DNA from 4 places in the Listeria grayi genome. Region 3 is predicted to be linked to each of the others. Evidence: predicted binding sites of a transcription regulator. Region 3 holds the regulator's gene; each other region holds the start of a gene.
What was found. Region 3 encodes LexA, which represses DNA repair genes until DNA is damaged. Its sites were predicted from a motif close to CGAACATATGTTCG; they were not measured.
Positions count from the first base shown of each region.

Region 1: EL241_RS04600 (Y-family DNA polymerase) is a predicted target of LexA. The motif match lies at 3,509-3,522, and genes of this name have one in related genera.
Region 2: uvrB (excinuclease ABC subunit UvrB) is a predicted target of LexA. The motif match lies at 5,919-5,932, and genes of this name have one in related genera.
Region 4: addB (helicase-exonuclease AddAB subunit AddB) is a predicted target of LexA. The motif match lies at 4,200-4,213, and genes of this name have one in related genera.

Region 1 is NZ_LR134483.1:955,769-963,915, reverse strand. Features, by position in the region: gene EL241_RS04620 (formate--tetrahydrofolate ligase) at 1-640, opposite strand, end outside; gene mntR (transcriptional regulator MntR) at 731-1,150, opposite strand; gene cspD (cold-shock protein CspD) at 1,457-1,660, shown strand; gene EL241_RS04605 (ribonuclease HI family protein) at 1,776-2,168, shown strand; gene EL241_RS04600 (Y-family DNA polymerase) at 2,186-3,493, opposite strand; gene EL241_RS04595 (GNAT family N-acetyltransferase) at 3,624-4,088, opposite strand; gene EL241_RS04590 (SDR family oxidoreductase) at 4,160-4,909, opposite strand; gene EL241_RS04585 (TetR/AcrR family transcriptional regulator) at 5,069-5,674, shown strand; gene EL241_RS04580 (5'-3' exonuclease) at 5,722-6,594, opposite strand; gene rpsN (30S ribosomal protein S14) at 6,663-6,932, opposite strand; gene EL241_RS04570 (nucleobase:cation symporter-2 family protein) at 7,054-8,147, opposite strand, start outside.
Region 2 is NZ_LR134483.1:2,446,667-2,454,813, reverse strand. Features, by position in the region: gene EL241_RS12045 (HD domain-containing protein) at 1-122, shown strand, start outside; gene EL241_RS12040 (CsbA family protein) at 140-376, shown strand; gene abc-f (ribosomal protection-like ABC-F family protein) at 675-2,225, shown strand; gene EL241_RS12030 (permease-like membrane multi-spanning protein) at 2,271-2,975, opposite strand; gene EL241_RS12025 (ABC transporter ATP-binding protein) at 2,977-3,825, opposite strand; gene EL241_RS12020 (LytTR family transcriptional regulator DNA-binding domain-containing protein) at 3,922-4,845, opposite strand; gene EL241_RS12015 (cyclic nucleotide-binding domain-containing protein) at 5,172-5,873, shown strand; gene uvrB (excinuclease ABC subunit UvrB) at 6,056-8,029, shown strand; gene uvrA (excinuclease ABC subunit UvrA) at 8,037-8,147, shown strand, end outside.
Region 3 is NZ_LR134483.1:1,670,960-1,679,106, reverse strand. Features, by position in the region: gene hfq (RNA chaperone Hfq) at 86-313, shown strand; gene EL241_RS08105 (methionine gamma-lyase family protein) at 390-1,613, shown strand; gene EL241_RS08100 (MerR family transcriptional regulator) at 1,779-2,147, shown strand; gene glnA (type I glutamate--ammonia ligase) at 2,203-3,537, shown strand; gene EL241_RS08090 (GNAT family N-acetyltransferase) at 3,573-4,106, opposite strand; gene lexA (transcriptional repressor LexA) at 4,103-4,717, opposite strand; gene yneA (cell division suppressor protein YneA) at 4,877-5,209, shown strand; gene EL241_RS08075 (DUF896 domain-containing protein) at 5,298-5,525, shown strand; gene tkt (transketolase) at 5,620-7,614, shown strand; gene EL241_RS08065 (YneF family protein) at 7,833-8,072, shown strand.
Region 4 is NZ_LR134483.1:2,210,649-2,218,795, reverse strand. Features, by position in the region: gene EL241_RS10865 (glycoside hydrolase family 9 protein) at 1-1,030, opposite strand, end outside; gene EL241_RS10860 (ROK family protein) at 1,043-2,014, opposite strand; gene EL241_RS10855 (LacI family DNA-binding transcriptional regulator) at 2,199-3,260, shown strand; gene EL241_RS10850 (HAD family hydrolase) at 3,284-4,090, shown strand; gene addB (helicase-exonuclease AddAB subunit AddB) at 4,225-7,692, shown strand; gene addA (helicase-exonuclease AddAB subunit AddA) at 7,693-8,147, shown strand, end outside.

The DNA of each region.
Region 1 (8,147 bases), 720 kb from region 3:
TGGCTAAACAAATAATCGCCATGATTTCCGAAGCAACCGTGATATCGAAGCCATCTTCACGTGGCACCCCTTGAATCGGCCCGCCAAGTCCTACCACAACATGCCGCAATGCACGGTCGTTCAAATCCACAACTCGTTTCCACGCGATTCTACGGCCATCTAGCTGCATCTCATTGCCCTGCTGCATATGATTATCGATAAAAGCTGACAAAGCATTGTTCGCTGCCGTAATGGCATGAAAATCCCCAGTAAAATGCAGGTTGATGTCTTCCATCGGGATCACTTGTGCAAAGCCGCCACCAGTCGCGCCGCCTTTGATCCCCATCGTTGGTCCTAAAGAAGGTTCGCGGAGCGCAATGACTGTCTGTTTCTCTTTTTGAGAAAGTGCATCGCCTAAGCCGACTGTCACCGTAGATTTCCCTTCCCCTGCTGGTGTAGGATTGATCGCCGTTACCAAGATCAGTTTCCCATCTTCTTTTTGTTCTAATGATTGGAGTGTCTGATAAGTCAATTTTGCTTTATTTTTTCCGTACAGTTCTAAATTTTCTTCTTCTAACCCAATTTTCGCTGCAACTTCGGTAATTGGCAAAATTTCTGCTGCTGTCGCAATCTCGATATCTGATTTCACGTGGCTCGCCATGTCGCTTCCCCTCCAATTATGTATTTATTTCTCCTTTTGGACACAAATGAAAAGAGGATATGCTATCTCACCCGCCTATCCGTCTCTCCTTTATTCTCCTTGTTTCGCTTGCAGTTCCTTTAGTTTTTGCTGCGCAGCTTCATTTTCCTCAAAATATTGAACCACATCACCAATACGGTCAATAGAATTCCAACTCAAGTGATGCTCGATTCCTTCAACATCATGATAAATATGTTCTTCTTCTACACCAATGATCGTTAGAAATCGTTCCAGCAGTGTATGCCGCTCTAATAAACGTTTCCCAACTTTTTTTCCCTTTGGCGTCAGTACTAGCCCCCGGTATTTTTCATATACCAGATACTCATCTTTATCTAGCTTCTGCACCATTTTTGTAACAGAACTCGGATGTACGAAAAGTTCATCGGCAATGTCGGAAACACGTGCATAACCCTTCTTTTCTATAAGCGAGTAAATTTTTTCGATATAATCTTCCATGCTCGGTGTTGGCATATTACTCCCTCCAACTTTCAGAATTAACACTTCCATTGTACTATAGAAAAGCAAAGGAAGGAAGCAATATATGTCCTCACACGTTCTCATGTCACACTTGTTGTTCCAAAATCGGCAAAAGCTAAAAAATATTCTTGACGATATCCGAACAATTGTTTATAGTAAAGTTATCATAAAGCAAGTCTTTATGAATTTAGGCTGACTTGTATCCATGAGTATTTGACTGCCTTGAAATGTAAGCGCTATATATTGTAAGTCAGTATTCATCTTTACGATGTGTCACCGATAAAATGGGAGGATTCAAACATGCAAAATGGGAAAGTAAAATGGTTCAACAACGAAAAAGGCTATGGCTTCATCGAAACCGAAAATGGTGAGGATATCTTTGCTCACTTCACTGCAATTCAAGGTGACGGCTACAAAACACTAGAAGAAGGACAATCTGTAAGTTTTGAAGTTGTCGAAGGTAATCGCGGACCACAAGCAGCTAACATTGAAAAATTATCTTAAAATTTGCTAGTCACGTGCTAGTCCTTATAAATGTCTTGAAAGATACCCTCTTTCAAGACATTTTTTATGAGGTTGTTTATAATAAAAGGACGATGATATAAGGAGGTTTTTGGTGATGGAAATTTTTGTCGATGCTGCTTCAGCTGGCAATCCCGGATTGAGCGGTGCTGGCATCGTACTTAGCCAGGGCGAACTGCACGAACAATTAGCGATCCCGCTAGGAACGATGACAAACCACGAAGCTGAATTCATTGCGATCAAACTTGGTCTCCGCCGTGCTGTCGAGTTGGGAGAAACCGCTTTTGTCCGGGTTTACTCAGACTCTAAAGTAGCCATTGAAGCGATTGAAAAGCGCTTTGTCAAAAACCCGCTTTTCAAACCGTATTTGGAAGAGATCTTACAGCTTATCTCTCATTTCTCTTTATTTTTTATTGAATGGCGTTCTGTAACCAAAAACCGGAAAGCGGATGAATTAGCAAGGCGCGCAATTCAATCTCAGCGCAAATGAACATGTCAGAATGCGTGTTATTTTTTATGTCCGCCAACCTTGCCGTTACGTATAATCCCATTCCCTGAGGCTGTATAACTAACGGCGCGCATGATCGCCTGCTTGCCGTACCGACCTCTGATCTGATCGATCGTAAAATCCAACCGCCGCTTTTCTTCCAGTATCTCAGGGCTAGCAAATAAATTGAGCTGATGATAGCTTTCGGGTGTCACTCCGCCGATCGATATTCCAATCGACCTCACTGCATCCCCTTCGTAGTATTTACGAAAAAGCCGTAGAAAGGCTTCTTGAAATTGCCATGTTAAATTCGTAGCTGTATGCAGCTTCATTTGCCTAGAAAACCCTTTGATGGTCGAGTGCGCGCTATTTCCGATCGAAAGCCGAATAAAATCTCCGACCGCAGAGTGGTTGCGCAGACGCTCTGCTACATTATCCACCATTTCCGCGATCACTACCTCTACCTCCGCTTGCAGATGATAGTCACGCATCAAAATCTGATTTCCTCCATAGCTTTTTTCCAATGCCTGGATCGCTTGGTCAAGCCGCGTGTAGTCTAAACCATTTGCATGATAAAAAAGCTGCTCGCCGATAATGCCAAATTCTTTCTTTAAGGCGGTCAGCGATGCGTGTGCTAAACTTTTGATCGTATAGATACCCAGCTTTTCCAACCTTAAAGCCGTTCTTCTCCCGATCCCCCAAAAATCCGTCAAACGCTTGATCTGCCAGATTTTTTCAGGGATATTCTCGTAATTCCAATAAGCGATCCCGCTTTCTCGATGTTTTGCTTCGTTATCCATTGCCAGTTTTGCAAGCAGTGGATTATCTCCGATCCCGATCGTGCAGTAAAGGCGAAACTGTTTATACATTTCTTGCTGCAGCGCTTGCACTAAATTAGCCAACCCGCCATAGAGCCGAACACTGCCAGTGACATCTAGGAAAGCTTCATCAATACTGTATACATGAACAAACTTCTTCTCCGTGTAGTGGTAAAAAAGCTGCTGGATCTTCATATTCATGTCAATATACATCTGCATATGTGGCTCAACAATTTTGACAGACGGATCGTTCGGGACTTCAAAAAGCCGATTCGTGGTATTGATGCCATAGTTTTTTTTCATCGCAGGGGTAGCTGCTAAAATAACGCCTCCTTTTTGTTGCAGATCGCTCACGACCACTAGATTGGTCTTAAATGGATCCAATCCGCGGATCGCACATTCGACACTCGCAAAATAACTTTTGATATCTACTGCCAAGATGACTCTTCTAGGTGCATGTTGATAATCGAATACTGGGTTCATTGCACCTACCAACTTTCGTAATTCCATTTCTCTTTCATTATAAGAACACACGTTCGTTTTTGCAATAGGTAATTGGTCCCTTTCCCGAAAAAAAACACAGCAATGTGACATTACTGTGCTTACTTGAAAATAATTAAATTATGTTGGCGCTCCATTTTCAGAGGTCTTTTTGCATAAAACAGCTATTCGGATCTTCTTGATAAGATCCAAAAGGCAATGTCTCTATAAAGCCTAATTTTTTATATAAATGCTGCGCAGGGATAAAATACGGTTCCGTTCCGGTTTCCAAACTGATGCGTTGATAATGACGTTCTTGCGCCTTTTGTATGGCAAATTCGACAAGACGCTTTGCTACGCCTCGTTTTAAAAACTGCGGATGTGTTTTCAGCGATTTGAGTTCGCCGTGATCTGCTGCTAATTCTTTTAGTGCAACGCATCCCAAAATATCATTGCCATCCGTCAGCGTCCAAAAAGAAATATGCTCCGCTTGCAGTTCCTCGATTGCCAAAGCATGGACGCTTTCCTTTGGTGAGGTCGCATACATATCTTGTAAATGAAGTTCCAGTAGCTCGATTAATTTCGGATTGCTGAAATCTGCCTGTATAATGTCCAAAGCAGCCACCCTCTCTACCCATTAGCCTTTTTCTTTAGTATAGGGGATATTGGCTTTCTATAAAAGTAATATACCTGCTTTTATTCGATCTCTGCTTTCATTTTCTGATACATTCCAGCAACAGTTTCATTGATTTCTTTACGCGACATTTCCAGTACTTTTGCCGAATGTGCAAAGCCGATTTCTTCTTTGCCAGCTTGCATATCGCGGAAAACACTGTCGGCAAATTCGTCGGCATCTTCTCCGGTATTATGAAGTCCTGTACCACCTAAATCAGTATTGACTGCTGGTGGCAAAATTTCAATGACTTTGATAGCTGTTTCAGAAAGCTGATGACGTAAAGCCATCGTAAAAGCATGAACCGCTGCTTTCGAGGCGGAATAAATCGGGCTGATGACCATTGGAATGATTGCCAGACCAGAAGAAACATTTACGATCGTTGCTTGTTCTTTTTCTACAAATAATTGGCTAAATAAAATCGCTAAGTGGATTGTAGCTTCTTCGTTTGCTTTTATTTCCTGCAAGTAATAATCCCAATTATTTCGTACATCTGCTTTTAAAAGATTAAATCTTTGCTGGATGCCTGCGTTGTTCACGAGAATATTCGTTTCCGGGTGATCCGCGCTGATCCAATCTACTAAGGCAATACGCTCGTCTACATTCGTTAAATCACATTTTCTTGTGATTACTTCTGGATGCGCCGCTTGAACATCTGCCAATTTCTGCTCATTTCGTCCACAAATAATGACGCGATCCCCTTGTTTTAAATAACGTTCTGCCAATTTCCAGCCAATGCCGGAACCTCCACCTGTAATAAGTACGGTATTCATATTCTTTCCCCTCTCTTATCTAGCATTCTCCTCCAGCTAAATACTCATTAACAATGAACATATTCACTGAACGCATTCATTATAAACCTTTTCTTTTCTAATTGCAAGGGGTATAATAATGGTACCTTAAATTAAAGCGTATAGGAGTGTCGATAGAACATGCTTACCAATCGCCAATTGCAAAAAAAGAAGACTGCTGAGATGCTTTATCAAGCGGCAGTCGAACTTATTCAAGAAAATGGTTATGAAAATACGACCGTCAGCAGCATTACAAAACGAGCTGGCGTTTCGACGGGAACTTTTTATGTTCATTTTAAATCGAAAGAAGATATCGTTCGAGAGATATTCTTTTCGGACTATGAAAAGCTTATTACCACTAAATTCCCAGCTTTTCTAAAGGAGCATCCAGAAGCATCCGTTGCAGAAAAAATAACGTATTTTTTATGGCTGAAGATTCCCTTTGTTATGGAAAAAGGAATCGATGTGACGACACTCACCTATATGACTTTCTTTTCAGAAGCCATGGACAAAACAAAGCCACTCAAAGAATGGACAATGCTGGCCACGCTTCAGGAATTATTGCTGGAAGCCGAAGAAAAGCATCTGCTAAAAGCAGATTATACGGCAGAAGCAGCCTTTGAGATCCTTTATTCTGCTATCCGCGGAAATGTGATCACTTGGATCTTGACACGCGGTCAATTTGATCTTGAGGCACGGACCAAGACGGCTCTTCATTTAATGCTGCAAGAACTTTTCACAACATGATCACTAACAAAAAAAGCACAGCCCCGAATCGGGACTGTGCTTTCCACTTATAAAAATTCACGTGCCAACATTTTCAATCCGTATTGCTGAATGACATCCTGGGCTGAAGAATGGAAACCATCAAATCTACACTGCTCATAATTTACTTCAAGCGGAACAGCTACGTGGATCTCGGCAAGCTGTCGGCTCAGTTCCAGCATTGCCAAATCTTCTTGGATCTTACGTTTCTGAGCTGGTTTCAGTTGTTCCAAGTTGGCAAGGACGCCTTCGATCGAGCCAAACGTTTGGATCAATGTCAACGCTGTTTTTTCTCCGATCCCGCGTACACCTGGATATCCGTCGGAGGTATCCCCCATCAACGCCTTGACGTCGATAAATTGTTTTGGTGTGATGCCCATTTCTTCATAAAAAGTCGCTTCATCATAACGCTTATAATTGCCAAAGCCCTTCTGCATGATCCACACTTGATTGGACGGAGAAAGCAGCTGAAGCAGATCTTTATCGCCACTCAAGACCGTCGTAGAAAGGCTTTGCCCTAGCGATGCCGTGATCGTACCGATACAATCATCTGCTTCATAACCGGGAACACCCACATTCACAAAGCCGAATCCAGCAGCTACTTCTTTTGCCAAATCAAACTGCGGGATCATTTCTTCTGGTGGAGCCGTGCGGTTGGCCTTATAGCCGTCGTACAATTCATTGCGAAATGTCTTAGAGCCCATATCCCAACAAATAAGTGCGTGGGTTGGATCACTTTGCCGAAGTGCTGCCAGCAAATGTTTCATAAATCCTTGGACGCCGTTTGTGGGAATGCCATCTTGGTTGAACATAAATTGTTTGGATACAGCGGTCGCATAAAAGGCGCGGAATAACAAAGCCATCCCATCGACTACTAATAAGTTTTCTTGTTTGCTAACCATGCATGATTACCTCGTTTCTTCTCTATTGTAGTCCATTGTATCATAATACCAATAGAGAAAAAACCGGTTTACCAGCTCGCTTTTTTCACGCCAGGAATCTGACCTTTGTGAGCCAATTCGCGGAACCGGATGCGAGACATGTCAAATTTACGCATGTAGCCATGGGGACGCCCTGTTAGTGCACAGCGATTATGGATACGTGTCGGCGATGCATCGCGAGGAAGTTTGCGTAGTCCTTCATAATCACCAGCTGCTTTCAGTTCTTTGCGGATTTCTGCATATTTAAGAGCCGTAGCCACTTGACGTTCATGTTTGGCGATTTTCGATTTTTTTGCCATAATGATCCTCCTTTTTTTTTTCAAATCGTAATGATTACGTTTTACATCATACACCTCTTTCTTCTTCATTACAAGTCATTTGCACAAAAAAACACAGCGCCTTTTACGCTGTGTCTCTCCTTTATTGTTCTACAGAAGATTCCTGCAGCTTTGTTTTTTCTTTTGGTGCAAGCCGGATATTGAAAATAATATTTAGCAGAATAGCGGTAATGCTTCCTGCTACGATTCCGTTGCTTGTGAACAGCTGTAAAAAAGCCGGCAAAACGTGGAATAAATTCGGAACAGCTGTCACACCAAGTCCCACACCAACGGAACAGGCAATGATAAGCAGATTTTCCTGAGAAGCAAAGTCGACTTTACCCAGCATTTTGATCCCTTGGGCAACGACCATTCCAAACATAGCCACCATCGCGCCGCCGAGAACAGCGGTCGGGATCGTGGTCGTCAATGCACCGATTTTTGGTACTAAACCAAGTACGAGTAAAAATCCCGCTGCGATATACATCACTTTTTTCGTTTTCACGCCTGATAATTGTACTAATCCGACATTCTGTGAATACGCAGTGTAGGGAAAAGTATTGAAGATCCCGCCGAGAATGATAGCCAGCCCTTCTGATCGATATCCCTTCGTCAGATCATTTGCTTTCAATTTTTGACCAGTAATATCCGAAAGCGCAAAGTAAACGCCTGTTGATTCGACCATGCTCACAAGTGAGATCAAGATCATCGTGATGATAGCAGAAGCATGGAACGACGGCATCCCAAAGTAAAATGGCGTCGGCAAATGCAGCCAAGTCGCTTCGCTCACTGCACTGAGCGAGATTCCTCTTGTAAAAGCGTCCACGATACTCCCGGCAAGCAGCCCGATCAATACTGCAATCGCTCGTAAAAAACCTTTGCCAAATTTAAAAATAAGAATAATCAATAATAATGTCCCAAATCCTAAAGCTAGATTATACGGCGAACCGAAATCTTTCGCGCCTTCCCCTCCAGCCAGATTATTGATCGCAACTGGAATAAGTGTCAGTCCGATCACGGTTACGACAGAGCCAGTAACAACTGGCGGAAAAAAGCGGACGATCATGGAGAAGAATGGTGCGATCAAGAATACGAACAATCCTGACACAATGATCGCACCATAGATCGCACTGATACTCATCGACTGCCCGATCAAAATAATTGGCGCGATTGCTTGAACGGCACAGCCCAAAATCA
Region 2 (8,147 bases), 780 kb from region 3:
GTGCGCAGTATTTTCTTGATGAGATCCTTCCAGATATGCTTGCCGAAAAAGGGATCGAAAAAACAGAACTACCGCAACTTACGAATACCGTTATGTCAAATGTCTTAAAAGAAGAAGAATAAAGGAGGTCTCGCGCATGATCGACCAGCTTATCTCGGCTTTTATCCTGCCCTGTTTATTAGTTGTTGTCTTTGCGCGGATAACTTACAGCAGATACGTCGGTCTGATACTGATGGTAGGACTGATAGCTGCATCTTCCAAATTGGGATACACAGACACATGGTGGCTTATTGTGATCGATGCCTTTTCAATGACAGTCGGCTTTTACTTGGCAACCGTGATGCTGCGTAAACTAAAAGAAAGAGACAATTTGTGAAAAATGATTAATTGTGATAGACTATAAACAAAATCTAGGAAAGTAAGAGGTATGTGTCATTATGAAATTTTAACCCGAAATCTGCTGCTATTTTAATAAAACGACTTTTTATTAGGATAACTATGACCAGAATCGGTGTTAAAGCAAATAATGACGCAGTAAATATTCCTTTTTAGCCTACGTATACGGCTTATTAGTGTTTTTTTTGCGCCATTATCTGCAACTTCCAATTCTGGTAAAGATTGGAGGTTTTTTTGTTTCCACTTTTTAAATTAGCTAGAAAAGGAGACGATGCGTAATGGCACAAATCATACTAACAAATATCCAAAAAGAAATTTCTGGACAAAAATTGTTTACAATCAAACATCTGCAAGCAAGGCAAGCCGCGAGAATAGGGATAGTCGGCAAAAACGGTGGAGGGAAGACGACCTTACTGCGAATGCTAACAGGAAAAGATACGGACTATGACGGCGAAATCGATTTGACAGGAAGTTGCTATCTAGTACCACAATTAAAGGAAAATACGACACAAAGCGGCGGAGAACAAGTTCGCGCCTACTTAAATCAAGCGTTGAAGGCACGACCAGAGATTTTATTGCTGGATGAGCCGAGCGCTAACCTAGACCGCGCTAACCAAGAATGGCTGATCAATAAACTGAAACGCTATCCGGGGATCATTGTTTTCGTAACACATGACCGCCACTTGCTGACAGAATTAGCAACTTCGATCTGGGAAATCGAGAATCAGGTTTATACCGAGTATCCAGTGAACTATCAAACTTATTTAGAGCAAAAAGAAAAATATATCGAGAAAAAAGAACAAGCTTTTGTGCAGTATACGCAAGAGAAGAAAAAACTCGAAGCAGAGATCCAAAAACGAAAAATAAAAGCGGATCGTATGCGTAAACCGCCAAAAGGCATGAGCTCCTCGGAAGCGCGAGCAATGTCGTTAGTCGGTAATTTCGACGGTAAACAGCGGAAAATGGCGGCAACAGCGAAAAGTTTGGAACACCGCAAAGAAAGTTTAAGCGAAGTAGAAAAAGTAAAAAAAGCAAAAACGATTCAATTAGTTGATCAAGGACTGCCACAGTTCAATGGTAAAACGATCATGCGGATAACAGCGTTAGATCTAAAGGTAGCTGACCGTTTATTACTGAAGAACGCAACTTTCCATTGGTCAGATGGGGAACGGCTGGCACTAATTGGTCCGAATCGAAGCGGTAAGACCACATTGATCAAAAAATTGTTGGCAAATGATAGTCCGGAGATTTATGTTTCCGAGAAAGCCAAAATCGGTTATTTCTCGCAAGACTTCCAAACGATCGAGATGCAAAAAACGATTTTCGATAATGCCAAGCAATTTTCCACCCAGCCGGATCAAGTCATTTTTGATATTCTTGGAGCAATGGGTTTTCGTCAGGAAAAAGTCTTGCAGCTCGCGGACAGCTTAAGTGGCGGCGAACGGGTCAGACTGGGGCTTGTCCAGATATTGGTGAGCGACAGTAATGTCTTGATCTTGGACGAGCCAACGAATTATTTGGATATTCAAGCCTTAGAAGCGTTGGAAAGATTCTTAAATGTATATCAAGGCGGTGTTCTGATCGTTTCACATGATAAGGCATTTATCGACCAAGTAGCGATGAGGGAATTAGTTATCCAATCCAAGGAACTGCTTGACACAACGAAACTCAACCATTCCTCAGCAGAAACAGCGGAGTTGGAGTCGAAATTACAGCTACTGACGATGAGAAAAAATGAATGGATCGCAGACATGGAGATACCGATTGAAAAGATCCAGCAGATCAATCAAGAAATCGCCGAAGTGAAGAAGCAATTGGATGAAAGATAATTACCCGGGAAATAAAAAAAGAAGAGGGCAGCCTCTTCTTTTTATTTAGCGCTTCTTGGTATTAGACTTAAACACGGCCGTCAACACAATGATTGCTGCTATCAGCCAAATCGATAGGTATACAAAATTGATAGGCTTATTATCTGCATGTAGATGATAAGCTAAGTTAGAAGGGAGAAACAAAATGATTTTCTCGAACAATGGGCTGCCGATCGCCGGGAAAAACAACTCATACATAATACTCATCCCAAAAATGAAAAACAAAAGCATGTTATAAAACGTTGAGCTCCCTGCGCTTTTCGCCAGCAAGCCTGCAATCAGACCAAACATCGTGAAAAGCAGCAACAGAATGACTAATGCTGCATATTCGATTGGTTGTAAATGAACGGGCAAATTTAAAATAAACAGACTGATAATGGTAGTGATTATCGAGATAATAATACCAATGACCGCTTTGGAACTCAGGATCTCAATCGAAGTCGCCGGTGATTCGGTGAGCCCCTCTAATGTACCTTTTTCTTGTTCTTCAGTCATCAATGCTAAAATGACAGCCGCACTTGCTGCAATAAAAGCCATAGAAATGACTGAATATATTAAGGTGCTATGCGGTCCATTCGGAGTTGATTGCGAGACCATTCGATAAATATAACTGAATAGAAAAACGACTAACGGCATAAAGAATAATGCAGGATTTCGCAAAAATTCCTTAAGATCTTTTTCTATCATTGCATGGATCCGATTCATATGCATCTTACAGCAGCTCCTTTCCAGTAACTTTCAGAAAAACATCGCCTAAGCTCGGTAGATCGGAGGAAATAAACTTGAGGTCGTCCACTTCGATCATATCGGAAATATAACGAGCGGCATCCATGTTCATATCTAGTCTTTTAACATTTCCGTTTTTATGGATTACTTTGATTGTTTGATTAGAATGCCTAAATCGTAATTCCTCTGGTGTACCAATGACTTTTAACATTCCTGATTCAATGAATGCAACACGATGGCATAAATGATTTGCTTCTTCCATATTGTGAGTGGTCAGAAAGATAGTAGTTCCCTTTTCGTTGAGTGCTTTCAACCCGTTGTGGATATGAGCCATTGTCATCGGATCAAGAGAGGAAGTCGGCTCATCTAAGAAAAGCAGTTCAGGTTCATGCATGATCGTTTTGGCTAATAAGACACGTTGCTTCATTCCAGCAGATAAGGTTTTGATCACTTTCTTTTTGCTGTCTGCTAAATCGACAAATGCTAAGGCTTCTTCGATTTTTGTTTGAGGCATATCGTATAGTTTCGCAAAAAGCATCAAATTATCTTGGACGGTCAGACGTTCATATAAGGCGCTATGATCCGATAGTATGCCGACTTTATTGGCGAAAGCAGAACTACCGATCTTTGATTGTGGAAAACCGAGTACCTCTATTTCGCCCCCGGATGGATAGTACTTCCCTGTGAGCATTTTGATGGTGGTCGTTTTTCCAGAACCGCTAGGGCCCAAAAAACCGAAAATCTCTCCTTTTTTCACTTGAAATGTCATCGCATCGATGATTCTGGTGCCGGAAAGATGTTTGGTCAACTGATTTACTTTAATAATATTTTCCAATTCTTAAACCTCCTTTAGATTCAACAACAGTGTAATATACTGGCTGATCTGTTGCAGCTAAATGGAGATGAGATGTACCTCTTAGCGGATGAAAAGTTACAAGGATAGATCGAAATGTTGTTCAATTTCTTTTATTTTTTGTCTAGAAAGAGGGATCAACGTACTTTTGGAATTATTCAAGCGAAGGGAGTACGTATTTTTTGACCAGGAAACAATCTCGCTTATTTTTTGCAGATTGACGATATAAGAACGATGACAGCGGTAAAAGCCATAATTTCGGATTATATCCTCTACTTTTTGAAGCGTAGATTCTTGTGAATAGACCTCATCATCGACATGAAGCAGTACTTTCCCGTCTTGGCTTTCGACATAGTCGATATCGATTGGATCAAGCAGCATTGTCTTGTCATTTACTTTCACTGCGATCCGTCTTACTTGGAGCGTTCGCGGGACAGCTTCTTCTAATTGAGTTTCGTTATTGTTTTCTTGTATCTGGATCGGTTTAAAGTCATGCGGCGTTAAACGGTAACAATTATTGGACAGTAGCATGGCTTCTTCGGTATTGTTAGTCAAACAAATAATCTGTTTAGAAGCACTGATTTCTTTTAATAATGCGATCACGCGGTCCTTCGTTTCAATATCAATGTTTTGCAACGGCTCTTTGAGGATGATTTTGGTATAAGGCTTGATAGCCAGCTTGGCGATCTGCAGCAGACGTCGCTGTGGAGGCTGTAGATCTTTATAATAGATTGCTGCATAAGGAGTCAAATGGTATTTTTCCAATATAAGTGCTACATCTTGACGCAGGTCGTACCATTTTAACCAGAACACAATCAGTTCGGATACTTTCATCCGTTCCGGCAAGCGGTCATTCAAGACGTCAAGATGAACGGTTTCTGACTCATTAAGGTGCAGTATATTAAGCTGTAATTCATTTTCTGCAATAATTATAGATAATGCAGAATCGATTACGCTTCTTTTATCAGGATGTGTGTAAATTTCGATTGGGACCATCTCCATTTAAATTTAATATTTACTAAGTATAGCATAGCTTACTTTTAGTAGATTTAATTTTAAAGATAACTTTCATATTTGACATTTTTCCTAAAGGCAATAAAAACTATCTTTATAATAGGCGAAGAAAGTGATGGATTACAACCATAGTCGAAAAGCGGTACTTTGCATTTTTAAAAATTTACTTTAAAAATAAGAACTGTTTTTTGAAGCGAATTTCTTTATGATGAAAATATAGATAAAACAGGAAGAGATTATCTAGTTAAAAGATAGAACGCAATTTAAATAGTTGGGAACATAGTTTTAGAAAGATTATTGGAGTGAGGAATCACATGTTAAATGAATTGATTACATTTTTAACTACAAACGTAATGTTGGCGAATGAATATACGAAAAAGGAATTTTGGCGAGCAGAAGAGGTCATCTATCAGTATAAAGCACCATTATCGCCGGATTACTTTAGTTTTATTGAACAAGGCGCTGCCAGAATGGAGATTTTTCAAGAAGGAGAATGGGTTCCGATCCATCTATTAGGAGCAGAGAGTTTTTGTGGGATCGAACATTTCGTCAATGAACAATTACGCAGCCCATTTTTTGAATATCGGGTCATGGCGCTTACGGATGTAAAAGTATTCCGGGTGCAAAAGAATTATTTCCTAGACCACATGTTTGCCAATCCACAGTACATGCAGCTGATGTTGCAGCAAGTAAGTTCTTTTTTAGTGTACATGACGCATCAACATTATTACTCAAAATCAACAATAGAAAAAAAGATTGCTAATGAACTGGTGGAACTTACTTGGATGAATTTAGGACTTAGTCCAGAAAAGGTAAATAGAATGTTGGTATTTCCAGATTATGTCAATGAATCCTATTTAGCCAAGCTTTTACAGCTAGATAAATCAGAAATAACCATCGTTTTCAAAAAATGGCGGGAAGAACAGCTATTGTTGAAACAATCGCCTATCGTGCTAGATTATGTAAGTCTGCAGAAAAAATCATCTTTTTCGGAAAAGATCACAACTCAAAATTAAAAGCTTACTGCGGTAAGCTTTTTTTTCATGTAATAGTCAAAAAGACGAACGTATTTTCGCTTTTTGTTAGGAGAATGGATGTTTTTATGATAAAATAAAGGTAACTATTCCGTGCGAAAAGGCTTTTTATTCTTAAAAAACGGGTAACAGGGAATAAACAGAAAAGAACGGGGGATTCCGAATTGAAAGATCAATTTGAATTAGTCTCTAAGTATTCACCGCAAGGAGACCAGCCAAAGGCGATTGAAAAGTTGGTGGCGGGGTTAAATAAAGGGATCAAACATCAAACATTACTTGGAGCGACAGGAACAGGGAAAACATTTACTGTGTCCAATGTTATTCAAGAAGTCAATAAACCAACGCTAGTAATGGCGCATAATAAAACACTAGCCGGACAATTGTATAGTGAATTCAAGGAATTCTTCCCAAATAATGCAGTCGAATATTTCGTCAGCTATTATGATTATTATCAGCCGGAAGCGTACGTGCCGCAAAGCGATACCTATATCGAAAAAGATGCCAGCATCAATGATGAGATCGATAAGCTGCGACATTCTGCGACAGCTTCTTTATTTGAGAGACGAGATGTTATCATCATCGCAAGTGTATCGTGTATTTATGGCTTAGGTTCGCCAGAGGAATATGGGGCGATGCTTGTTTCATTGCGAACTGGAATGGAGATCGGGCGCGACCAGTTGCTTCGTAAATTAGTCGATATCCAGTATGACCGTAACGATATCGATTTTCAGCGTGGCCGTTTTCGAGTACGTGGAGATGTTGTCGAGATCTTCCCAGCTTCTCGTGATGAACACTGTATCCGCGTTGAATTTTTTGGAGATGAGATTGAACGGATTCGTGAAGTGGACGCCTTGACTGGTGAGATCATCGGTGATCGGGAACACGTATCGATCTTTCCGGCGTCTCACTTTGTGACCCGTCGTGATATTTTAGAAAAAGCTATGGTCAACATAAAGACCGAATTAAAAGACCGTTTAAAAGAATTGCGTGATAATGATAAATTACTAGAAGCGCAACGGTTAGAACAACGGACGAATTATGACTTGGAAATGATGGAAGAAATGGGCTATTGTTCGGGGATCGAAAACTATTCTAGACACTTAGCGCTTCGTGCGCCAGGGTCAACGCCATATACATTGCTAGATTATTTCCCAGATGATTTTCAGATGGTCATTGACGAATCGCATGTTACGATGCCGCAGATCCGTGCCATGTATAACGGAGACCAAGCTCGTAAACAAGTCTTGATCGATCATGGCTTCCGCTTACCTTCTGCGCTGGATAACCGTCCACTTAAATTTGAAGAATTCGAGAAGCATGTCAACCAGATCATGTATGTATCCGCAACACCGGGACCATATGAATTGGAAAAAAACCCAGATGTCATCGAACAGATCATTCGGCCGACTGGTCTGCTTGATCCGGTCATTGAAGTAAGACCGATCCCAGGACAGATCGATGATTTAATGGATGAGATCGCGGAACGCGTTACCAAAAATGAACGCGTCCTAATTACGACATTGACGAAAAAAATGTCCGAAGACCTTACCGATTATTTAAAAGAAGCAGGCGTAAAAGTCCAATATCTACATTCGGAAGTCAAAACACTTGAACGAATCGAGATCATTCGCGATCTGCGTTTAGGCGTATATGATGTGCTTGTCGGGATCAACTTGCTTCGTGAAGGGATCGATCTTCCGGAAGTATCGCTCGTTGCGATTTTAGACGCCGATAAAGAAGGATTCCTGCGCTCCGAGCGTTCGCTGATCCAAACGATCGGCCGGGCAGCTCGTAATGAAAACGGAAAAGTCATCATGTATGCTGACCGTTATACGGATTCCATGACGAATGCGATCAATGAAACGCAACGTCGCCGTGAGATCCAAATCGCCTACAATGAAGAACACGGTATCACACCACAAACGATCAAGAAAGATATCCGCGGAGCAATCACAGCCACCGTCGCCGCTGAAGAGGAAGAAGCAGAACTGACAGACATCAGCAAAATGACGAAAGAAGAAAGAGCCGCTTTTATCGAAGAAATGGAACGAGAAATGAAGCAGGCTGCCAAAGCGCTTGACTTTGAACGAGCAGCGGAACTGCGGGATGCTTTATTAGAAATAAAGGCGGAAGGATGAGACGAATTTGGAAAAAGATAAAATTGTCATCAAAGGTGCACGCGCACATAATCTAAAAAATATTGATGTTGTTATACCTCGCGATAAATTAGTCGTTATGACTGGTTTATCCGGTTCA
Region 3 (8,147 bases):
CGGATATCGGTTTTATTTCGACCCAGAAGGGTATTGGAAATCAGTATGACTTTAAAGAGTAAGAGAGAGATAGGAGAGATATAACATGAAACAAGGTGGACAAGCATTACAAGATAATTTTTTAAATCAACTTAGGAAAGAAAAAATCCCGGTTACTGTTTTTCTAACTAACGGCTTTCAACTACGCGGAAGAGTAACAAGCTTTGACAATTTCACTGTTTTGCTTGATGTAGAAGGAAAACAGCAATTAGTATTTAAGCACGCTATCTCTACCTTTTCACCACAAAAAAATGTTACGCTCGTTACGGAATAAAACAAAAAAAGTGAGCAGTATCTCTAATAGAGGAGATACTGTTTTATTTAGAAATACATAGAGAGAGGAACGACGAATGGATATTCAAACGCTGAAAAGCAATGTTGAAAAACAAATCGAACCGCTGCAAAAAGAAACGGATAAGATCGCGGAGATCAACCAAGCTAAAGTACTGGATAGTTTTCAAAAAAATCATGTCAGTGATCAGCACTTCAATCCGTCGACAGGGTATGGCTATGACGATGAAGGCAGAGATACGCTAGAACGTGTCTATGCAGATGTTTTTCACACGGAAGATGCTTTGGTGCGCTCGCAGATCATCTCAGGGACACATGCGATCTCTACTGCATTGTTCGGCGTGTTACGTCCGGGCGATGAATTGATCTATATCACAGGTTCGCCCTACGATACGCTAGAAGAAATCGTTGGGATAAAAGGAAGTGGCAAAGGATCGCTGAAAGAATTCCAGATCGGGTTCCAAGCGATACCACTTACAGAAGAAAAAGAAGTGGATGTCGATGCGGTAAAAGCTGCGATCACAACGAAAACAAAAATGATCGGTATCCAGCGCTCAAAAGGATATGCAGATCGCCGCTCTTTTTCAATTGCAAAAATAGCAGAAATGATCCAAATGTTGCGGACGATCAATCCAGAGCTGATCATATTTGTAGATAACTGCTATGGTGAATTTGTGGAACTGCAGGAACCGACAGATGTTGGCGCAGATCTGATTGCCGGTTCGCTGATCAAGAATCCCGGTGGCGGTCTCGCTAAAATCGGTGGTTATATAGCTGGGAAAAAAGATTTGATCGAGCTTTGTAGCTATCGACTCACTACCCCCGGAATCGGAAAAGAAGCAGGAGCAAGTCTGTACAGTTTATTAGAGATGTATCAAGGTTTCTTTCTTGCCCCTCATGTGACAGCTCAAGCGGTAAAAGGCGCACGTTTCACTGCTGGAATGCTTGCAGGTTACGGTGTTGATGTCGAACCAAGCTGGGATGCACCACGCACCGATCTGATCCAAAGTGTTTCCTTCCATGACAAAACAAAAATGATCCGTTTTGCAGAAGCTATCCAGCAGGCCTCCCCCGTCAATGCTTATGTCAGACCTGAACCCGCTTACATGCCTGGCTACCAGGACGATGTCATCATGGCAGCAGGCACATTTATTCAAGGTGCAAGTCTAGAACTGACTGCGGATGGACCAATAAGAGCACCTTATCAGCTCTACATTCAAGGCGGTTTGACATATGAACATGTAAAAGTCGCAGTAACACGCGCCGTCACATCGATTTTATAAAAAAAGTTTATCTTTTTAGATAAACTTTTTTCTTATATCCGCTAACCTGTTGTCTATCAATGGATTTCGTTTATGTTAGATTATCTTACGTAAATTTGACAAAAGAACTAACGTTATTTATAATGCATATAAAGATGACATATAAAAGTGGTTGGAGGGAATAGGATGAGTGAAAAAGAAATTCGGAGATCGATGCCGCTTTTTCCAATTGGTCCAGTAATGAAATTAACGGATTTAACTGCAAGGCAAATACGTTATTATGAAGATCAAGATTTGATTCACCCTGCAAGAAATCAAGGAAACCATCGCCTCTACTCCTTACAAGACATTGACACTTTACTTGAGATCAAAGATTACTTGAACGATGGCCTGAATATTGCAGGAATCAAGAAAATGTATCAAATGCAACACACCGATGATAAATCACCATTGACTGACGAAGACGTGCGCAAGATATTGCGCCGAGAAATGCAGCAAGCAGGACGTTTTATCAAACAAGATGATTCAGGCAAGCGACAGCTACCGCATTTTTAATCGATATTTACTTTTTTAAAGTTAATATAATTTGAATTTTGGGAGGATTTAGAAAATGGCACAATATACGAAAGAAGATATTTTCCGCTTCGCAGAGGAACAGAACGTAAAATTCATTCGCTTACAATTCACGGATATCCTAGGTATCATCAAAAACGTAGAGATTCCGATCAGCCAATTAGAAAAAGCGCTGGATAACAAAATCATGTTTGATGGTTCCTCCATCGAAGGTTTTGTAAGAATTGAAGAATCGGATATGTACTTATTCCCTGACTTGGATACATGGGTAGTGTTCCCATGGACAGCCGAAAAAGGAAAAGTTGCGCGGATGATCTGCGATATTTACAACCCGGATATGACTCCATTTGATGGTGATCCTCGCGCCAACCTGAAACGTGTACTTACAGAAATGGAATCACTTGGCTTTACAGATTTCAACTTAGGACCTGAACCGGAGTTCTTCCTTTTCAAACTAGACGAAAACCGCAAACCAACATTAGAGCTGAACGATAGCGGCGGTTATTTCGACTTAGCACCGACTGATTTAGGGGAAAACTGTCGACGCGACATCGTACTTGAATTAGAAGAAATGGGCTTTGAGATCGAAGCGAGTCATCATGAAGTAGCACCAGGACAACATGAGATCGATTTTAAATACGAAGATGCTATAACGGCATGTGACAATATCCAAACATTCAAATTAGTTGTAAAAACAATTGCTCGTAAGCATGGTCTACACGCGACATTTATGCCAAAACCATTGTTCGGTGTAAATGGTTCCGGAATGCACTTCAATATGTCGCTCTTTAATAAAGAAGGCAACGCATTTTTCGATGAATCCGGTGAATTGCAATTGAGCAAAGATGCGTATCACTTCCTAGCAGGAATGATCAAACACGCGCCTAACTACACAGCAATCACAAATCCAACAATTAACTCATATAAACGTTTGGTACCAGGTTACGAAGCGCCATGTTATATTGCTTGGTCCGGTAAAAACCGCAGTCCATTGATCCGTGTACCAAGTTCAAGAGGGTTAAGCACACGCCTAGAATTACGAAGCGTTGATCCATCTGCCAATCCTTACTTAGCAATGGCTGCATTATTGCAAGCTGGCTTGGACGGGATCAAGAACGAATTAGAGCCGCCAGCACCAGTGGATCGCAATATCTATGGTATGAACGAAGAAGAACGCCACAAACACGGGATCTATGATCTTCCAGAAAGCTTAGGCCACGCGCTGAAAGAGCTTTCGAAAGATGAGATCATTAAAGAAGCACTAGGAGAACATATTTACGAACACTTTATCGAAGCAAAAGTAATCGAATGCGACATGTTCCGTACTGCAGTTCATCCGTGGGAAAGAGATCAATACTTAGAAATCTATTAATAAAAAAAACGCTCCAGTCACTCTGGGGCGTTTTTTTATTTGATATTTAGATGATATAAAACATGATCAGCAAGAGGAGAATCGTGAGCTACCCGCGGATGTATAAACGCTCCTGCAAAAGTCATCCCGATCCTCTGCATGACTTTTTGAGAAGGGAGATTTGCTTTTGCAGTGAAACTGATGACCTCTTGGAGAGCGGTTTTCGCTGCTGCATAATCAAGCGCTCCTCTCGCTGCTTCTGTTGCATAACCTTGATGCCACTTTTCCTCGCAAAGTCGCCAACCAATCTCGGTAGCAGGTGTAAAGCTGCTTTCAAAATCAGCAAGATGAAAGCCAGTAAAGCCAATAAATGCTCTCGATCGCTTTTCTTCCAAAGCAAAAAGCCCGTAATTATTTGCCGTCAGCAATAATTGGAGCTTTTCCATAAATACTTTCGATTCTGCCGCGTTCAACTTGTGCGGGAAGTAGCGCATCACAGCATCATCTTGATTCATTGCTGTAAACGCAGGCAAATCCTCCGGCTGATAATCTCTGGCGATCAGTCGTCTTGTTTCAAAATATACGGTCACACGATATCTCGATAAAGCCCGATGACTTTGCCTAAAATAGATACTTGTTGCAGAATGATCGGTTCAAAAGCATCATTTTCGGGTTGTAGGCGGAAATGATCTTGTTCTTTATAGAATCGTTTGCAAGTCGCTTCATTATCTTCTGTCATCGCTACAACGATCTCGCCGTTGTTAGCATTGCTTTGTTGTCTAACGATAACGCGGTCTCCGTCTAAGATCCCCGCTTTCATCATACTCTCACCATCGATCTCCAACATGAAAACATTGCTTTCGCCACTCGTCAAGTGTTCAGGAAGCGGAAAGTACTCTTCGACATTTTCGATCGCTGTTATTGGAGTACCAGCTGTAACTTTCCCGATGATAGGAACAGCGACTGTACTTGGGATATCGATCTCATCTTCCAATGAAAGGATCTCGATCGCTCTTGGCTTCGTAGGATCGCGGCGGATAAGGCCTTTGGTTTCTAATCGTTCTAAGTGACCATGGACAGTAGAACTGGAGGCAAGTCCAACAGCTTCACCGATTTCCCGAACGGATGGCGGATAGCCTTTTGCTTTAACTTGTGCTTTTATAAAATCATATATATCCTGTTGGCGTTTGGATAGTTTCATGTTTTCACCTCATCATTAATATGTATTCTTCTTATAACATAGTATAGCAAATGTCTGTTCGATATGCAAACAAAGGTTCGATTTTTTCTGTTGACAAAAGGGAACAGTCGTTCTATAATAATAAAAAAAGCGAACATATATTCTTGTGGAGGGATTTTCATGACTTTGAAAACATTTTGGAATAAATTTTATATGTCGATTATTTTCATAGCGATCTGTACGGTATTTGGTATGATATTACTCTTTATGTATGCAGGGGAGAATACAAAAGATTACAATAAAGTCTCTATTAAAGAAGGGGATTCTTTATGGGCACTTGCGGATAAATATGCCGATGAAAGTTCCATGAACAAAGCACAGTTTATCAGTTGGGTCGAGAATGAGAACGAGTTACAAGACGGCGAGGTAAAAGCGGGCGAGGCGATCGTCATTCCTGTGAAGCAGGATAATCGGTTAGAAAAGAATGGCGAAATACAACTAGCAGACCAATAATTAAAAGAATGTGATGATTTATGTTATAATGAAGGAAGTGGTCTTAGACTGCTTTCTTTTTCATTTTATAAAAAAAGGATGTTACGTGATGTTAGAAAAATCGAAAATTGAACGGCTTAATTTACTAGCAAGAAAGAAAAAAGCAGGTACGCTGACGCTTCAAGAAAAGAAAGAGCAAGCGATCTTACGTGAAGAATATCTAAAAAATTTCCGTACGCACATGCGAGGTACGATTGAAAATACAACTGTCATCGATCCGAAAGGAAACGATGTCACCCCAGCAAAAGTAAAGGCTCTCAAGAAGAAAAAGAAATAAGCAACATAGAGATAAGATAGTTGTACAATCGGCTTAGAAAGATTATTATAGTGTATAGGAAGTTGTAAAATCAAAAGAAGAGAGGATGTTAAACTTGTTTGATAAAACAGATCAATTAGCGATCAACACAATCAGAACGTTATCTATCGATGCGGTACAAAAAGCGAATTCAGGACACCCTGGATTGCCAATGGGGGCAGCTCCAATGGCCTACACATTGTGGTCAAAAGTATTGAACACAAATCCGGCTAATTCGCATTGGTTCAACCGTGATCGTTTTGTGTTGTCTGCTGGGCATGGTTCCATGTTATTATACAGCCTGCTTCATTTAAGCGGTTTCAAACTTCAAATTGAAGATCTGAAAAATTTCCGCCAATGGGAAAGTAAAACTCCCGGACATCCAGAATATGATTATACAGACGGCGTAGACGCAACTACCGGTCCATTAGGACAAGGTATCGGCATGGCTGTCGGTATGGCAATGGCAGAACGTCACTTAGCAGCATTATACAATAAAGAAAATTATCCAGTCGTGGATCACTATACATACGCGCTATGTGGTGATGGTGATTTAATGGAAGGAGTTGCGGCAGAAGCTGTTTCTCTTGCTGGTCACCAACGTCTTGGCAAATTAGTATTATTATACGATTCCAATAATATCTCATTAGATGGTGATTTGGATAAATCATTCTCAGAAGATATTAAAGGACGCTTTGAAGCATACGGCTGGGAACACTTGCTAGTAAAAGATGGCAATGACACAGCAGAGATTCTTGCAACAATCGAAAAAGCTAAACAAAATACATCCCAACCAACCATTATCGAAGTGAAAACAACAATCGGTTTTGGTGCTCCAAATGCTGGAACAAGCAAAGTCCACGGTGCTCCACTAGGCGCTGAAGGCGTAAAAGCAGCGAAAAAAGCATATGGCTGGGATTACGAAGAAGATTTCTACGTACCAAGTGAAGTATATACACGCTTTAAAGAGACGATCGCAACGCGTGGCGAAGAAGCAGAAACAGCATGGAATGAATTATTCGGTGCTTACAAAAAAGATTATCCCGAACTTGCCGAAACATTTGAAGCAAGCTTAAAAGGTGAACTTCCAGAAAACTGGGATGCGGATCTGCCAACATACGGCGATGACAAAGCATTAGCTAGTCGAGCATCTAGCGGGGAAGTAATCAATGCGTTAGCAGATAAAATCACAACATTCTTTGGTGGTTCTGCTGACTTAGCAGGCTCCAATAATACAACCATCAGCTCTGACGGTGAATTCACAAAAGAAAATCCAGCAGAACGTAATATCTGGTTCGGTGTTCGTGAATTTGCGATGGCAGCAGCATTGAATGGTATGGCACTTCATGGTGGCTTGCGTGTATTTGGAGGAACATTCTTCGTATTCTCCGACTATCAACGCGCAGCGATCCGTTTAGCTTCTATCCAAAAACTACCTGTCACATACGTGCTGACACATGATAGTATTGCTGTTGGTGAAGATGGTCCAACTCATGAACCAGTTGAACAACTTGCATCGCTTCGTGCAATGCCTGGCTTATCCGTTCTTCGTCCAGCTGACGGAAACGAAGTAGTCGCAGCATGGAAGATCGCGATCAGTTCTAAAAACCAACCTCATGCACTCGTCTTGACACGTCAAGGCTTACCGACATTGCCAAAATCTGCAGAATTAGCAGAAGAAGGCGTTGCCAAAGGGGCTTACGTGATTTCACCAGCTAAAAATGACAAACCAGAAGTCATCTTGCTTGCAAGCGGCTCTGAAGTCAACTTAGTAGTGGAAGCACAAAAAGAACTTGCGAACCAAGGAATCGATGCATCAGTTGTCAGTGTTCCATCTTTCGACTTATTCAGCAAACAATCAGCGGAATATAAAGAATCCGTTCTGCCAAACGACGTAAGAAAACGTGTTGCAGTAGAAATGGGTACAACATTCGGTTGGGAACGTTTCGTTGGACTAGACGGAAAAATTATCGGGATCGACAAATTTGGTGCTTCTGCTCCAGGTAATACAATCATTGAAAACTACGGCTTTACTGTTGACAATGTTGTCAATGCCGTTCGTTCTCTTTAATAGAAAAGCTTTGAAAAGCAGAAGACACATGTCTTCTGCTTTTTTTGCTAGGGTAATAATCACATTGCGAAAGCGTTATGAAGATGATATAATGAAATGGTTGTTTGACAATGGGAGTCTTCTTTTATTGAATGAATAAACAAGAATATTTTTATTGTTTATAACAAAACAATCAAGTAAAATAAAAGAGGTAATAGGTCAAGGAGGAGAAAAAGTTTATGTGGATATACATTCTCGTGGGTATCATTTGCTTGCTTCTAGGAGCAGTCGGCGGATTTTTTATCGCAAGACAATACATGATGAGCTATTTGAAAAAGAACCCACCTATCAATGAACAAATGTTGCAAGTAATGATGGCGCAAATGGGTCAAAAGCCATCTCAAAAGAAAATCAACCAAATGATGAGCGCAATGAACAAACAATCAGCCCAAGCATCAACGAAGAAAAAATCGAAGTAAAAAGCTGTTTTGATCGTTTCCAAACATTTGAGGTATTATTATAAGTAGCTATTTTAGACTAGATACTAGTGGAAA
Region 4 (8,147 bases), 540 kb from region 3:
TATGTTTGGCAATGACGTCGGCGTGGCATGAAGCGTGCTTGCCAGGTACTGGATAGCCGCAGCGTTCACAGAAAATAAAGTTGAGTGATTTCCAGATGGAATTGGTCCATTTCTCTGAAGCATCACCGATAACAAATCCGCTAGTTTGGAGTGCGCCGATCTCAAGCCGGTAAGTACCAGTTTTTCGATGAGCGGAAAAATCCAATACCGCAAAAATCCCCAAATCGGTCTCCAATCGGGAAGCGATCCCTGACAGCACGACATCATCGGTGGCATCATCGATCAGCTGAAATGGCTGTTCGATAAAAGTTGCTTCCGCAAAGGCCGTTTTTGGCGCTTCGGAACTGTAGCCACTTTGTGCATAACTCAATACATTTTTATTTGGTAGCCAGCCCTTCGTGTTTTCGGGCGTAGCAATGGTCTCTAAATAAATGCTGCGGACAGAGAGTGCGATCTCAGATTTGGAAAGCTTTTCTGGTCCTTGCAAATAATAACTGATTGACAATTCTGTGATCGCATCCCGTGGTAGATCGGCAATTTCTACGATCACATCATTCCATTCGCCGCTGATAAGATTTACTCCATGGACGCCTTCCCGATCATAAATATCTGGGACTTTCAATACACCGTCGTTTTTTAGCTGAATGATGATATAAGCGTTACTCAATCCCTCGAATTCTGGGAAAACTTCCAGACGTAGCCGATTGTAGTTTGTCCAATCTTCTCTGTCGATCGATTTTACGGCATAGACGCTCCCAAAATTACAGTAGTCGCCGTCATCCGGTGCACCTTCCGGCCAGTGCGGCATGGTAACAGGAGAGGAGAGCCGTAGATGTTTTTCCGTTGTCCATTCTAATCTGCCGACACCTTGATGGTGAAAAGCGTTGTTTGTAGAAGTATCCATGATGCTTGTAGAAGCGAGGATCTTCTTTTGTTGAAGACGTGTTTCTAATGCTTTGTCCGAAGGGATCTCAAGCGGACGATGCAGATATGAAGAAGTGATCAATTGTTCTTCTAATGATTGGGACACCTTAATTCCTCCTTAATGAATAGCAGATTTTTCTATAAGTGCTGATTGACCGATGAATGCAGCGCCGATCAAGCCAACTTCTTTACTGGAAACAGTGGTGCGGACGATTCCTTTGCTCACAAAACGGATCGTATTGGACTGCAAATAACTTTGGAATAAATTCCAGAAGTAGTCGCTTTGCATAACACCTCCACCGAAAACAACACATTCCGGGTCGGTAGTCCGTACTAAATTCATCGTCATAGCAGCCAAGCTCTTGGCAGCGTAGTCAACGATAGGCGCCGCCAGTGGATCACCTTCCTTCGCTGCTCGGAAAATAACGTCAGCGGCAATCCGCTCATTCGTATGAACAGGAAGGGAAGTCGATGGATATTTGGTAACGTTACCATAAATCTGTTCGCTAAGACCAAGTCCAGAAGCATTACGTTCTACACAACCTTTTCGTCCGCATCCGCAGGGGATCTCACTTTCTAGGTCAACCACCATATGGCCGATCTCACCAGCGTTGAAATGTCCGCCGGTAACGATTTTCCCATCGATAACGGTTCCGGCAGCGATACCTGTACCGACATTGATATAGATAAAATCCTTTGTTTCTTTTCCTACGCCTAAGCGCTGTTCGGCAGCAGTGGCAGCGGCTACATCATTTTCGATCACGACTGGTAAGCCGAGAAAATCGCCTAATATATCGGCAAGCGGAGTAGGCACTGTTTTTCCGGGTTGAATCTCCAACCAGATCCCATTTGCGGAATCTACACGGCCGACGACACCGACCCCAGCAGCAAGGAGATTATTACTTTGGAACCCAATGGTATCTCGATAGTCTTGAAGTGCTACAAGCAAAGTTTTTACTACCGTCTGTTGACTAGTCGTGTCGCTAGGATAACTTTTTGATTGTAAAACATTCCCAGCGAGATCTACTTCTCCGATCAAGATTTTCGTACCACCAATATCGATACCGAGAATAGATTGTTTTGTTGTCATAATAGTTCACCTCGTTTTTGGTAACGTTACCAAAAATAATTCTATTTTGTTACCGCTTTCAACATTAGAATAACGGATAAAAAATAAAAAGTCAATATATTTTTGGCAACGTTACCAAAAAAACTTGTAGCGCACGTAGAAATAATGTAGACTATAATTATCAATCCAAAAGGATGGAGAATATATGAAAGAAAAAATAACGATTCAAGAAATCGCAAGGCTCAGTGGAGTTTCTGTTTCTACGGTTTCCCGCGTGTTGAACAACAGTCCTTCTGTTTCTAAAGAAAAAAGGAAGCGCATTCAGGATGTGATCGATAAGTATCAATACACCCCTAGTGTATTTGCTCGTGGCATGGTCAACCGCCAAACAAAGAATATCGGGGTGATCTTGCCGGATATTTCCAATCCTTATTTTGTTTCGCTCGTAGCGGAGATCCAAAAATGTGCATTGGAGCAGTTTTATTCGACGATCGTTTTTAACACATTACTCGCAGGTCCTGAAAGTGCCGGAACGAAAAACCGTTTAGCAGAAGAGGACTATCTGCGGATCATATTGGAAAAGCAAGTTGACGGGGTCCTTGTGCTCGGCGGCGAGATCGATAAAGAAGATTTATCTGATCGTTATGTTCAGGCGTTAAATCAGCTCCATAAACAGATTCCAGTCCTAGTGATCGGTAGCAAACGTGAGGAATTAGATTGTCTTTTTGTCGAACGTGATCTGAAAAAGGGCGTTACCACGCTCGTTACCCATCTGACTGCCTTGGGTCACCGCCAAATCGGTTTTATCGGCGGGGAAGAAGGAGTGAAAATAACGACATCCAGAGTAGCAGCTTTTCGTAATGCAATGAATAATTTTTCGCATCCTATTCGTGAAGAATGGATCGAGTTGTCGGATTATTATGTACCAGCTGGTTATGATGCATTGACAAAATTGGTAGAAAAGTCCCCTGGGGATATACCGACAGCTTTAGTAGCGATCAATGACAGTGTAGCGATCGGAGCGATCAGAGCTATGAAGGATCAAGGAATACGCTGCCCAGAAGACATTGCGATCGTCAGCTGCGACCAATTTTTGAACAGTGATTTCCAGATCCCGCGGCTGACAACGATCGATCAGCATAATGAATATCTAGGGAAAATCGCTGTTTTGCAATTGATCAATGCAATGAATGGAGAATATGAGCCGACTGTCATCAAACATGAACCGGAACTTATTGTTCGTGAATCATGCGGTGCAGCTAAATAAAAATGAAAGAGGAGTTTAAGCCATTGGAAAAATACTTGATTTGTACAGATATAGACGGAACTTTGATAACGAGCGACCAGCAAGTACCTCCCAAAACGTTAGCTTTATTACAAGAGCTTATTGCCCAAGGACATCATTTCGCCGTTTCAACCGGGCGGATGTTTCAAAGTGCAAATAAATTTGCACGATTGGTAGATGAAAGCGGAAATGTTATATGTTCAAATGGCTCGGTGGTCAGTTCGGGTGGCGAGACTTTGTTCCGACAAGGATTAGATCCAGAAAGCATCCAAACCGTATTTGATATTTGCACGCTTCATCAAGTGCCGCTATTCTTTTTTTCCGAGAACACCGTCTTCTATACGATGACGCCACCTTCCTATATTACAGACGAAGCAGAGCAGGGACGTGTGGATGGAACGAAACTGGTTCATCTGGAATCACAGGAAGATGTAAAGCGCCACCAAGCTGAGATCATCAATGCGATCACAATCGAAGAAGATCTTCCTGAAAAGTTGACAGCAGTACGCGAAGCCCTCGAAAAAGTAGCGGGCATCCGAACGCTGTCCTCTCATTTCAATAATATCGAGATTTTACCCGAAGGAATCGATAAAGAGCATGCGGTAGAAAGGCTGCGGCAGCATTTAGAAGTGAAACCGGAGCATGTCATCGCATTTGGCGACGGCGAGAATGACTTGCAGATGCTACGATATGCGGGAGTTGGCGTAGCGATGGGAAATGCGGCAGATTTTGTAAAAGAACATGCTTCTTATGTCACCACTTCAAACGAAAATGAAGGCATTTATGAGTTTTTGAAGGCACATATCTGCTAATAAAAGTAAAAACAGATTTTCCTGCTGATTTTTGGGAGAATCTGTTTTTTTCTTGGCCATTAAAACCTTCGTAATAGAGCAGATAATATGGTAAAATAAAGAGGAATAAAAAACATATGTTCGGTGGTGAGTGTATGAGTTTACAAATAATTACAGGACGAGCGGGCACGGGCAAAACGACATATTTAATCGAACAAGCCGTGACTAGCGAGCACCCTGTTATCTATATAGTTCCAGAACAAATGACATTTCAAATGGAGAATACGCTTCTTCAAACTGCCAATCTTGATGGTATGATGAATATCCAAGTTTTCAGCTTCAATCGTTTAGCCTGGAAAGTCATGCAGGAAACGGGCGGTTTAGCAAGGACTTTTCTTAGTAAGAGCGGGATCGAAATGGTGCTGCGAAAAGCGATTTTAGCAGAACAGGACAAGTTGAAGATCTTCCAGCGGGCAGCAATGAAACGCGGCTTTTACGGTGAGATCGCTTCTTTATTCAAAGAAATCAAACAATCGGAACTTCGCACAGAAGCATTTGCCGAGGTTGCTCCGGGACTAACGACCAGTACGGCTGATAAATTGCATGATATCCAGCTGCTGTTTGATCGTTATGAAAATATGCTAGCTGGTAAGTATATGGAAAGCGAAGACTATTTGCGTCTACTTACAAATTCGATTTCACGCAGCACATATATCAAACAGGCAACGGTCATTATCGACGGCTTTGATTCTTTTACGGAACAAGAACTGTCAGTGATCGGAGCGTTGATGGAGGGATCCGAAAGCGTGAGGATCGCGTTATCGCTTCCAGATGAAACTGCTAGCAACCGCTTAGATGCGTATAGCTTATTTCAGCATGGCAAAGAATATTTGGATCGTATCACGGAAATGGCCAGACAGACACAAATTGAGATTTTGCCTCGGCTTCATCTGGAATCAAACAAACGAACGAATGACCCAGAACTTCGAGAATTGGAGCTTCTTTTTTCAGAAGAAAGTGCCCCCAAGCGATATGTCGGAGAAAACACCAGTCTGCACATCCATCAAGCTAATAATCGCCGGGCAGAAGCAGAAGGGATCGCCAGGAAAATTCGCGAGCTAATCGCTTCCCGGCAATTTGATTATAAAGATATTGCCGTACTGGTACGCGGTGTCGATAAATATGAGACCCTCGTCAGTCGAGCTTTTCAAGGAAATGAAGTACCATACTTTTTAGATAAAAAACGCACGATGGCGGACCATCCGTTTATTGAATTTATCCGCTCCACTTTAGAAGCGGTTCAGCAAAATTGGCGCTACGAGAATATTTTCCAAGCAATCCGTACAGAGTTCTTTTTTGATTTAGAGACACCTAATCCGCTCAATCGTAAACAAGCAGACCTACTGGAAAATTACTGCATCGAAAACGGGATCAAAGCGAAATGGCGCTGGCAGAAGAAAGGCGATTGGATCTATCAGAAAGTAAAAGGGCTGACGATCGAGCTCGCTCCGCAAACCGATGAAGAACTGGCGATGCAAGAAACGATCAATACATTGCGCTACCGGATCCAAAAACCGCTGGAAGCCTTAGAAACAGCATTTGAAGATGCTGTAAGCGGGATCGATTATGGGACAGCATTGTATCGATACCTAGAAAACGTCCAAGCTGCTGAGCGACTTGAAATGTGGCGTGAGCAGGCAGAAGCAAACAACTTGTTGGAATTGGCGCGAGAACATGAACAAGCTTGGACAGCAGTCATGGGTATGCTCGATGAATTCGTCGAGATACTGGGAGACGATCCGCTTGATTTTGATACCTTTTTGGAAGTAGTGACGACCGGTCTTGATGCATTGGAATTTTCACTGCTCCCGCCCACGTTAGATCAAGTCATCGTTTCTGATATGGATGTGGCACGGCTGCTACGCGTGAAAGTCCTATTTATCGCTGGTGCCAATGATGGTGTGATGCCGCTTCGCAAAAAAGACGGCGGGATATTGTCTGATGATGACAGAGTTGCTATTTCAGAGCAAGGGGTGCCGATCCGGTCTGGGCTGACTAGTCATTTGATCGAAGAAGAACACCTTGCCTATCGTCTATTTACAACTGCCAGCAGCCAGCTGTACCTCAGTTATCCAGCTGCTGACGATGAAGGGAAGTTACTTGCAGAATCTAATTATCTCCGCAAAATAAAAGCCCATTTTGAAATGCTGACAGAAGAAATCTATTTAAATGATCCAAGTTTACTACCAATAAGGGAACAAAGTGATTACGTACGCGCGAAAGAAGCAACGCTCAGCCAGCTTACCGCTCAGCTGCAGTTGTATAAACGCGGCTATCCCGTGGCAAGTGTCTGGTGGGACGCTTACAATTATTTTATCCAAAAATCGGAATGGAACGCAGTCGTCAAGCATGTACTTGGCAGTTTGTTTTATGGGAACCGCACACAGCCGATCCGTTCAGAAACCGCTGCGACTCTATTTGGCGAAAATATTTTTGCCAGCGTATCACGGATGGAAAAATTTTTCAGCTGCGAGTTCCAACATTTTGCACAATATGGCTTAAAATTGGAAGAACGCGCCGAGTTTAAACTGCAAGCTGTAGATATGGGAGAAGTTTTCCATGGCGCAATGGAATGGATCTCGAATGAAATCAAAAGAAGACAGCAGGAATGGGGCTCGTTGACGGACTTGGAATGTCAGGAAATCGCTAGAGATGCTATTCGTTATCTGGCACCAAAAATCCAGCATGAGATCCTGTTAAGTACGAAACGAATGGCCTATATCCAATATAAATTAGAACAGATCATCGCCAGAGCAACGCATGTCCTTAACAGGCAGGCGAAAGTCAGTGCTTTCCGGCCACTTGGATTGGAAGTGGATTTTGGCATCAAAGGCCAACTACCGCCTATGCAGATCAAATTGGATAAACAGCGGGAGCTATTGCTGCAAGGGCGAGTAGATCGGATCGATGTTGCTAAAGAAGAGGACCGTTCCTTTTTACGCATTATCGATTATAAATCCAGCAGCCATGATCTAAGGTTGACGGAAGTCTATTATGGATTGGCGCTACAGATGTTGACATATTTAGATATTGTCGTTCAAAATGCACAGAAATTGATCGGCAAACAAGCAGAGCCGGCTGGGGTGCTTTATTTCCATATGCATAATCAGCCCGTTCAGACAGATAAAGAACTGTCGGAAGAGGCGATCGAAGAAGAATTAGAGAAGAACTTTCGCATGAAAGGGCTTATTTTAGAAGATCCGGTAGTGGTCTCTTTAATGGATAATACATTGGAACCGGGCAAGCAATCTACTGTTATCCCAGCAGACTTGAAGCGCGACGGCACATTGAGTGCACGCTCCAGAACTGCAAGTAAAGCAGAATTTGATGCCATGCGCCGATTCGTAAGAGGGAAATATCAAGAAGCAGGAAATAAAATGATGGACGGCGCTGTTTCTATCAACCCGTATAACCTACAGGATAAAACGCCGTGCCAGTTTTGCGCTTTTCGATCGGTTTGCCAATTTGATCCATCTTTAGAAAACAATACGTACCGTTATTTACAAAATGAATCGCCGGAACAAGTTATCCAAAGAATGAAAGCAGAAGAGGAGGGAGAATAAATGGCTTTTTCTATCCCGGAAAAACCAGAAAGTGCCACATGGACAGATGACCAGTGGAAAGCGATCCATGCAAGCGGTCAGAATATCCTCGTTGCAGCAGCAGCAGGATCCGGAAAAACCGCCGTGCTTGTCTCGCGGATCATTGAGAAATTAAAAGATGAAACAGCGGGACTCCAAGTGGATGAACTGCTAGTCGTGACATTTACCAACGCGTCTGCTGCCGAAATGAAGCAGCGTGTCGAAGCCGCCTTAGAAAAAGCATTGCAGGAAGATCCGGATTCCAGACATTTGAAAAAACAAATCGCCTTGCTGAATTATGCCTCGATCTCCACATTGCATTCCTTCTGCTTGGATGTGATCAGAAAATTTTATTATGTCGCGGATATCGATCCGAATTTCCGTTTGATCGAGCCACTTGAGAGTGGCATGATCCAAGATGAAGTCATGGAAGCACT